One region of the Sphingomonas sp. CL5.1 genome, then DNA from elsewhere that is predicted to be linked to it. Evidence: riboswitches for the same ligand, from Rfam matches in the RefSeq annotation. Region 1 holds a riboswitch; the other holds the start of a gene.

Region 1 (4,503 bases):
TTGTCCTCCACCAATGGGCCGCTGAAACTCGCGCCGAGGCGAACGCTATTGAAGTCCGCATATTCTGCGCGCAGCTTCCCACGAAAGGTGCCGTCGGGCTTCGCGGTCACAATGTTCAGTGCACCGCCTTCGGTGTTTCTGCCAAAAAGGGTACCTTGCGGCCCACGCAAAACCTCGATGCGCTCCAAGTCGAGGAAGCCAGTGTCGAATGCCAGGCTCGGTTGATAGACGCCATCGACGAAGGTTCCGACAGCGGGATCGTTGGATGCCGCCGCTCCGACGCCGCGAAGTACGAGATAGGTCTGGTTGGGAAGCGGCCCGAACGCCTGGTTCTGGCTGGTGAAGAGGCTCGGAACCGTCCCGATCAGGTTTGTCACATTGTCGATGCCCTTCTGTTCGAGGGCAGCTCCGCCGATCGCCGAGACCGCCACCGGGATATCCTGGAGGCGTTCTTCGCGCTTGCGGGCGGTAACGACAATGTCGAGCGATCCGCCCGATGAGGACGCGGAAGAATCTTGAGGCGCCTCGGGTGTCGCCTGCCCGAAGGCTGGCGTCGCCGATCCGGCCAGAACAGTAGCGGCAAGCAGGGCCGCTACCGACCCGTTCGTTCTATTCGACCGAGACATAAACCCCCCTTATTATTTGCTGGAAGGAGCCGTACGCATGCCGCGCCAGCTGCCTGTCCAACTTCATAAGGCGAACGTCCTCCTCGCTGCTTTTGCCAATCTCTCTTCAATCATTGCACTTATGTGAAATACCTTTGCCGCGTTGCGCGGGCAATGATCAGTCCTTCGCGAACAGATTTGCCTCTTCGATGCCCGCAAGTGCACAAGCTTCGTCATTGTCCGAGGTGTCGCCGGTAACGCCGACGGCACCCAGTGTCTGGCCGTCGCTGTCAACCACGATCACTCCTCCGGCGGCCGGCACCATACCGAGAGGCGCTATGCCTACGAGCGAGTTGAAAAATGTCGGTCGTTCGGCCGCGATCGCCGCGATCGAGCGGGAAGAGACGCCGAGATTCAAGGCGCCGGCCGCCTTCGCGATAGCAATTGCTGGTCGAAGATGCGACGCGCCGTCCGCTCGGTGCAGGACTATTGTATGACCTCCCGGATCGAGCACGGCTACGCATAGCGGCTTCAGTCCTTTTTCGGCACCGGCCTTGAGAGTGCGAAGTGCAATATTCTGGGCTTGCTTCAAGCTTAGGATCATTCTCGAAATCCTTCTGATGAATAATGTGGATCGAAGCTACGCGGCGAAGTCGCTGTCCAGGCGCATGGCGATCATCTCGGCAGTTGCAGCGGAAAGCGTCCAGCCAAGATGGCCGTGGCCGGTGTTGTAGTAGACGCCACGCACTCTCCCCGGCCTGACAACAGGCAGCATATCGGGCGTCATGGGGCGCAGGCCTGCCCATGGGGTGACGCTGTCAGTATCCATTTTGGGGAACAGGCGTTCCGACCAGCGCAGCAACGGGCGGATCCGGTCAGCGCGAATATCTAGGTTGAACCCATTGAACTCTGCGGTGCCGGCCACCCGGAATCGATCTGGACCGAGGCGGCTTGTGACGATCTTCGCAGCGTCGTCGAGCAGGCTGACACTCGGTGCAGCTGTTCGGCTCTGCTCGTCTCTCAAGTTTACAGTGATGGAATAGCCCTTCACCGGATAAATGTTTACTTTCTCGCCGAGCTTTCTGGCGATTTCTCGGCTTTCAACCCCTGCGCAGACAACGATGGCATCAGCTGTCTGAGAGGCGATCGGCCGACCACTCTCGTCATCGGTCAAGCTGATGGTACAAATCCGGTTCTGTATCTCCACTCGCCGGACAGCAGCTCCAAACTTGAAAATCACGCCTCGGCGTGCACACGCATCTGCGAGCCCGCGTGTGAACTTGTGGATGTCGCCCGTGGCGTCCCCCGGGGTGAAGAATCCGGCGTGAAGAGCGCCTTGCAGGCTCGGCTCGATCGCGCGCATTTCTCCAGCTGACACTGCGTGCCTTTCGAGCCCGCCCTTGAGGAGGAGGGCGTTGCCCACTTCGGCAGCACGAAACTCCTGTTCATTGTGGTAGAGATGAAGGATTCCGCATCGCTTCAGATCGAAATCGATGCCCTCTGCTTCCGCAATGGTGAACATATGCCTTCGCGCGTCGAGTGCGAGACGAACGGTCGCGATCGTGTTTCTTTCGTGCCGAAAGATATTGCCGCAAAACTCGGCGAGCCACCCGTATTTGTGAAGGCCGGGCTTGAGGTTCAGCAACAACGGCGCGTCATTTTTCAAGAGCCATCTCATACCCTTTGCGATGGTGGCCCAGCTGTTCCAGACTTCGGCATTGCTTGCGGAGAGCTGGCCACCGTTGGCAAATGAGGTGACCATCGCCGGATAGCGGCGACGATCGTAGACGGTGACTTCATGACCGCGGACAGCCAAGCTGTAGGCGGTTGTTACGCCGGTAATGCCGGCGCCGATGATGCTAATACGTGCCACTGGGAGCCGCTCCCCAAAAGGTGGTGGATGCGCCCCATCTGTCCGCTGTGCCTGAGATCGCTATCCCGTCGGCGGGCACCCAGGCGGGCGCCACTCTCCAGATATCTTGATGCCCTGCGGTCCTTTTGCCTGAGAGTTTCCGGGGCGGTTGCTCCTTCGGCGCCGGCGAACGGTCTCTCCCGCAATGGCAAGTCTGGCCTGCCTGGAAATGTGCGCTCAAGTCAATTCGGACGACCGAGAATGACGAAACCGCAAACGTCCTTCACATATCGTCAAAAGCAGCAGCTCCATGCCGATGCGAAGGATAAGGTTCGAAGGAAAATTCCGAACAGTTCCGAGGCTTATAATGCTTTCAAAAATTCGAGGCAGCGCGTCCGAAGCGCTTGAGGGTTTGCTGTTCGACGGAATGTCGATCATGTCGGGTGGCTTTGGCCTTTGCGGAAACCCGGAGAACCTTATCGCGGAGCTTTATCGAAGCGGTACCCGAGGGCTTACAGTGATTTCGAACAACGCGGGCGCAGAAGGCTTTGGTCTGTGGCAGCTGCTGCAAAGCAGGCAGATCAGTCGCATGATCGCATCGTATATTGGCGACAATCGTCTTTTTGAGCGGCAGTTCCTGGATGGTGACATCGAACTTGAGCTGAATCCGCAAGGTACGTTAGCCGAGCGCATTCGCGCCGGCGGCGCCGGCATTGCGGCATTCTATACCCGGACCGGGGTAGGAACCGTCGTCGCGCAAGACAAGCCTGTCGAAACTTTCGACGGCGATGAATATATTCGAGAGCGCTGGCTGAAAGCTGATCTTTCGATAGTCAAGGCTTGGCGGTCTGATCCCGAAGGCAATCTGGTTTTTCGAAAGACAGCGCGGAATTTCAACCCGATCATGGCGACAGCCGGACGGGTGACGGTCGCCGAGGTCGAGGAGATCGTGCCAGCTGGCGCCATCGACCCGGATGAAGTGCATACGCCCGGCATTTACGTCGATCGGATTGTTCGAGCGACGGGCCTCGAGAAGAAGATCGAAAAGCTGACGATTCGCGCTCGGGAGCCTGCATGATGGCTTGGTCGCGCGATCAGATGGCAGCGCGCGCTGCTCGAGAACTCAAGGACGGATTTTACGTAAATCTCGGAATCGGCATCCCTACGCTGGTTGCCAACCATGTCCCCGAAAACGTGACCGTCACGCTGCAAAGCGAAAATGGCATGCTCGGAGTGGGCCCTTACCCGTTCGCTGATGAAGCTGATGCAGACTTGATCAATGCCGGCAAGGAGACAGTCACCACGCTGCCGACTTCGAGTTTTTTCTCGTCTGCCGACAGCTTCGCCATGATCAGGGGCGGGCACATCGACATGGCCATCCTGGGAGGCATGCAAGTCGCGTCGAATGGCGACCTCGCCAACTGGACCATTCCGGGCAAGATGGTGAAGGGGATCGGAGGAGCGATGGATCTGGTTGCAGGCGTCAAGCGGGTGGTGGTCGTCATGGATCATACGTCCAAGGATGGCGCGCCCAAGATCGTCCAGAAATGTACTCTGCCCCTGACCGGCAGGTCGGTGGTTGATCTGATCATTACGGACCTCGGGGTGATGGAGTTAGACCCGCAAGCCGGAGTGCTTGCGCTGCTCGACATGGCACCATCCGTCTGCGTCGAGGAAATCGCTTCCAAGACGAATGCCCCTCTCTTTCTGGGCAAGCTCCGGGAGAATTGCCTGTGACAACGGACATCGCATATGCGCCTGACGACGCGGGCTTGCCACCACTCCTCTACCCAGAGTATCGCTCGACCGGATTGCGTAGTCCGCGTCACCCCTTGGTCAACGCTCCGCAGACTTTGACTGAGGTGAGCGGCCCCAGCGGTTGCTGGAGCGCTCTTATGGGTCAAGCCGAGGTAGACCTAACGTCGCAACATGGATCTGCTCCCCATGGCCAGCGCATCCGCATCTCTGGCAGGGTGCTGGATGACAGTGGTCGTCCGGTACCAAACACCATCGTCGAAATCTGGCAGGCGAACGCGGCCGGGCGGT
Region 2 (4,503 bases), 460 kb from region 1:
TATATGACGAACGCGCACGCGGCGCAAGCTGGCAACCGCGCGGGCGTTATTGTGTTAAGCGACGTGACGATGATCGACGGGAGAGCTCCATGATTCGCCGCCATTCCCTCGCCCTGGCCCTGCTGGTCGGCACGGCCTGCTCGGCGCAGCAGCCCGCCAATCCGTCGGCGGCGGAGCAGGGGCCGCAGGGGCCGCAGCCGGCCGGCGCGAACAATCCGGTGCCGAAGGATTCGCCCGCCGAGCCGTCGATCAGGAACGTCCCCGCGACCACCGGCCACGCGAATCTCGCGCTCACGCCGCCACCCTTCACCGTCACCGAGATCGGCCGGTTCGATCAGCCAGTGGCGCTCGCGATGCTGCCCGGCGGGGCCGCGCTCGTCACCGAGAAGCCGGGGCACCTCAAGCTGCGCGCGGCGGACGGGAAGGTCACCAATGTGACGGGCGTGCCGGCGGTGCAACTCAGCAGCCAGGGCGGCTTGCTCGGCGTCGTGCTCGCGCCGGACTATGCGACAAGCCACGCGATCTACCTCAGCTATTCCGAGCCGCGCCCCAATGGCGGCGCGAGCCTCGCGCTGATGAAAGCGGTGTTCGACGGCGCGGCGCTCACCGGCCAGCGCGTCATCTGGCGCGCCGGATCGGACGGTCCCGGCGGGCAGTTCGGCGGGGCGATCGCCTTCGCGCCGGACGGCAAGTCGCTGTTCCTCTCCTCCGGCGAGCGTCAGCGCTTCATGCCGGCGCAGGACCCGGAACAGGCGCTCGGCAAGATCCTGCGCCTGACGCTCGACGGGGCGGCGTGGCCGGGTAACCCGCAATATAAGGCCGGCGGCGTCCGCGCGCAGACCTGGACGCTCGGGCACCGCAATCCCTACGGTCTCGCCTTCACGCCGGACGGACGCTTGTGGGAAGTGGAGATGGGGCCGAAGGGCGGCGACGAGCTGAACCTGCTCCGGCCCGGCCGCAACTACGGCTGGCCGATCGTGTCGAACGGCGACAATTATTCCGGCGCGCCGATCCCCGATCATCCCTCGAAGCCGGAATTCGCCGCGCCGGAATTGTGGTGGTCGCCGACGATCTCGCCTGGCGGGCTGATCGTCTATTCCGGCGCGATGTTCCCGCAATATAAAGGCTCGCTGATGATCGCGGGCATGTCCGGCAAGACGCTGGTGCGGGTTACGCTGAACGGGGCGAAAGCGACGCCCGCCAACCAGTGGAACATGGGTTTCCGCGTGCGCGGGCTGGCGCAGGCGGCGGACGGCGCGATCTGGCTGGTGGAGGATGGCGGACGCGGTGCCGAGGGACGGCTGTTCCGCCTTTCGCGGAAATGAGCGGGCGGTCGCCGAAACGCGATTGACTCTCCGCGTCCGCGCGGTCACAGCCTTGCGCGCATCGTGACCCGGGCAACCGGCAAGGCACGCGCGGGAGAGAGCCTCCGAACCCTTCCTTCGAGGATCGGGCAAGAGGCCGCCGAAGGAGCAACCGCCCCGGAATCTCTCAGGCAGAAGGACCGCGCGGGCCAAACGATACTCTGGAAAGCAGGCGCGCTTTCAGCCCGCCTCACCGAAGGGGTAAGCCCCGCGCGGCGCGCGGCGTGAAGCTCTCAGGTTCCGTGACAGAGGGGGTGAACGGATCGACCGCGGGGAGCGTTCCCGCGTTCATCGCCCTTTCTGCCGGAAGAAGCCCCGTGAACGACACCACCCGCCGCGACGACGATTTCGAGGAACCGCCGATCCAGACGCTGCCGCTCGATGCATGGCATCGCGCGAAGGGCGGCCGCATGGTCGAGTTCGCCGGCTATCACATGCCCGTCCAGTATGAAGGCATCATGGCCGAGCATCTGTGGACGCGCGAATCCGCCGGCCTGTTCGACGTGAGCCACATGGGCCAGCTCACCTTCACCGGCGAAGGCGTGGTCGCGGCGCTGGAGGCGCTGATGCCGGCCGATATCGCCGGCCTCGCCTTCAATCGAGCGCGCTATTCGCTGCTGCTCGACGCGGCGGGCGGCATCCTCGACGACCTGATGCTGACGCGGCAGGCGGACGACCGCATCTACATGGTCGTCAACGGCGCGACCAAATATGACGACATCGGCCATATCATCGAGCATCTGCCCGACGAGGTGACGCTCAACCTGATGGACGATCACGCGCTGCTGGCGGTGCAGGGGCCGAAGGCGGTCGATGCGCTGGCGCGCATCGTTCCCGGCGTCGATGCCCTGGTGTTCATGCAGGCCGCGCCGTTCGAATGGCAGGGGCATGGCCTGTGGATCAGCCGCTCCGGCTATACCGGCGAGGACGGGTTCGAGATTTCGGTGCCGGCCGACGCCGCCGAGGCGCTGGCCGATGCGCTGGTGGCGCAGCCGGAGGTCAGGCCGATCGGTTTGGGCGCGCGCGATTCACTGCGGCTGGAGGCGGGGCTGCCGCTCTACGGCCACGACCTGTCGCCCGAGACGACGCCGGTGATGGCCGATCTCGGCTTCGCCCTGTTCAAGCGCCGCCGCGAGGCGGGCGACTTCCCCGGCGCCGAGCGCATCCTGCTGGAGCGCGAGAACGGCCCGGCGGCGAAGCGCGTCGGCCTGCTGGTCGAGGGGCGCCAGCCGGTGCGCGAGGGCGCGTCGGTGCTCGATGCCGACGGCAGCGACGTGGGCAAGGTCACGTCCGGGGGCTTCGCGCCCACGGTCGGCGCGCCGATCGCGATGGCCTATGTGCCGCCCGCGCTCGCCGCGCCCGGCACGCATATCCAGCTCACCCAGCGCGGCAAGGTCCACAATGCGACCGTGATGCCGATGCCTTTCGTTCCCCACCGTTACTTCCGAGGAGTGAAGTGAGATGAGCCGTTATTTCAGCGAAGACCATGAGTGGATCGACGTCGACGGCGAGGTCGGCACCGTCGGCATCACCGACTATGCGCAAGGCCAGCTCGGCGATATCGTGTTCGTCGAGGTGCCGGAGGAAGGCAAGGCGCTGTCGAAGAACGACGACGCGGCGGTCGTCGAGAGCGTGAAGGCGGCGAGCGACGTCTATGCGCCCGTCTCCGGCACGGTGATCGAGGGCAATCCGGCGCTGGCCGACGAGCCGGGCCTGGTCAACACCGACCCGGAAGGCGAGGGCTGGTTCTTCAAGATCACCTTGTCCGACCCGTCCGAGCTGGACGGGCTGATGGACGAAAGCGCCTATGAGGCGTTCGTCGCCAAGCTGTGATCCGGCGATGACCCTTTCCCCCACCTCCGACTGGAGCCCCGCGGCCTATGCCGCCAACGCCGCGTTCGTGCCGGCGCTGGGGCAGCCGGTGGTCGCGCTGCTCGCGTCGCGCGCGGGGGAGCGGATTCTCGACGTCGGCTGTGGTGATGGCGTGCTGACGGCGGCCATCGCCGCGACCGGCGCGGAAGTGGTCGGGGTCGATGCCTCGCCCGCGATGACCGCCGCGGCGCGCGAGCGCGGTCTCGACGCGCGGGTGATGAGCGGCGAGGCGCTGGACTTTTCTGCCGGGTTCGACGCCGCTTTCTCCAATGCCGCGCTGCACTGGATGCGCGATGCCGGCGCGGTGGCGCGCGGCGTGATGCGCGCGCTGAAGCCCGGCGCGCGTTTCGTCGGCGAGATGGGCGGCGGGGGAAATTGCGCCGCGTTGTGGGAGGGCATCGACGCGGAGCTTGCCGCGCGCGGCCATGCGATCCCGGACAGCGCGCGGCACTGGTATCCCTCCGTCGAGGAGTTCACCCGCGTCTATGCCGATGCCGGCTTCACCGACATCGCTGCCACGCTGATCCCGCGCCCGACGCCGCTGCCCGGCGGCGTGACGGGCTGGATCGCCACCTTCATGACCGGCGCGTTCGACGCCGCCGGGATCGACCCCGCCGACCTGCCCGCGATCGCGGAGGCGATCGAGGCGCGGCTCGCCGACCGGCTACGCGGGCCGGACGGCGCATGGGTCGCCGATTACGTCCGCCTGCGCTTCACGATGAGAAAGCCCGACTGATGCGTTACTTGCCCCTTACCCAGCCGGACCGCGCGGCGATGCTCGCCGCGATCGGCGCGTCCTCGATCGACGACCTGTTCGTCGACGTGCCCGAAAGCGTCCGCCTCGCCGGCCCGATCGCCGGCCTGCCCGGCCATGCCAGCGAACTTGCGGTCGAGCGCCACATGTCGGCGCTGGCGCGCAGGAACATGGCGGCCGGCGACGGTCCGTTCTTCCTCGGCTGCGGCGCCTATCGCCATCATGTGCCGGCGAGCGTGGACCATATCATCCAGCGCGGCGAGTTCCTGACCGCCTACACGCCCTACCAGCCCGAGATCGCGCAGGGCACGCTCCAGATGCTGTTCGAGTTCCAGACGCAGGTCGCGCGCCTGCTCGGGACCGATGTGGCCAACGCCAGCATGTATGACGGCTCCACCGCATGCTGGGAGGCGATCGGCATGGCGCGGCGCATCACCAGGCGCGGCAAGGCGATCCTCTCCGGCGGCCTCCATCCGCATTATGTGTCGGTCGCCAGGACGATGGCGAAATATA

Evidence for each region. Region 1 has a riboswitch for glycine ahead of F9288_RS01430 (D-amino acid dehydrogenase). Riboswitches for the same ligand answer to the same signal wherever they lie in the genome.
Region 2: linked by a shared signal. The riboswitch ahead of gcvT (glycine cleavage system aminomethyltransferase GcvT) and the one ahead of F9288_RS01430 (D-amino acid dehydrogenase) in region 1 are both predicted to bind glycine.

Annotation. Positions count from the first base shown of each region.
Region 1 covers NZ_CP050137.1:302,601-307,103, reverse strand. The annotation lists gene F9288_RS01440 (TonB-dependent receptor) at 1-626, opposite strand, end outside; gene F9288_RS01435 (heme-binding protein) at 784-1,209, opposite strand; gene F9288_RS01430 (D-amino acid dehydrogenase) at 1,246-2,478, opposite strand; glycine riboswitch at 2,586-2,670, opposite strand; gene F9288_RS01425 (CoA transferase subunit A) at 2,825-3,535, shown strand; gene F9288_RS01420 (3-oxoacid CoA-transferase subunit B) at 3,535-4,194, shown strand; gene pcaH (protocatechuate 3,4-dioxygenase subunit beta) at 4,191-4,503, shown strand, end outside.
Region 2 covers NZ_CP050137.1:4,279,452-4,283,954, reverse strand. The annotation lists gene F9288_RS20475 (PQQ-dependent sugar dehydrogenase) at 90-1,325, shown strand; glycine riboswitch at 1,407-1,517, shown strand; gene gcvT (glycine cleavage system aminomethyltransferase GcvT) at 1,682-2,824, shown strand; gene gcvH (glycine cleavage system protein GcvH) at 2,826-3,197, shown strand; gene F9288_RS20460 (class I SAM-dependent methyltransferase) at 3,205-3,972, shown strand; gene gcvPA (aminomethyl-transferring glycine dehydrogenase subunit GcvPA) at 3,972-4,503, shown strand, end outside.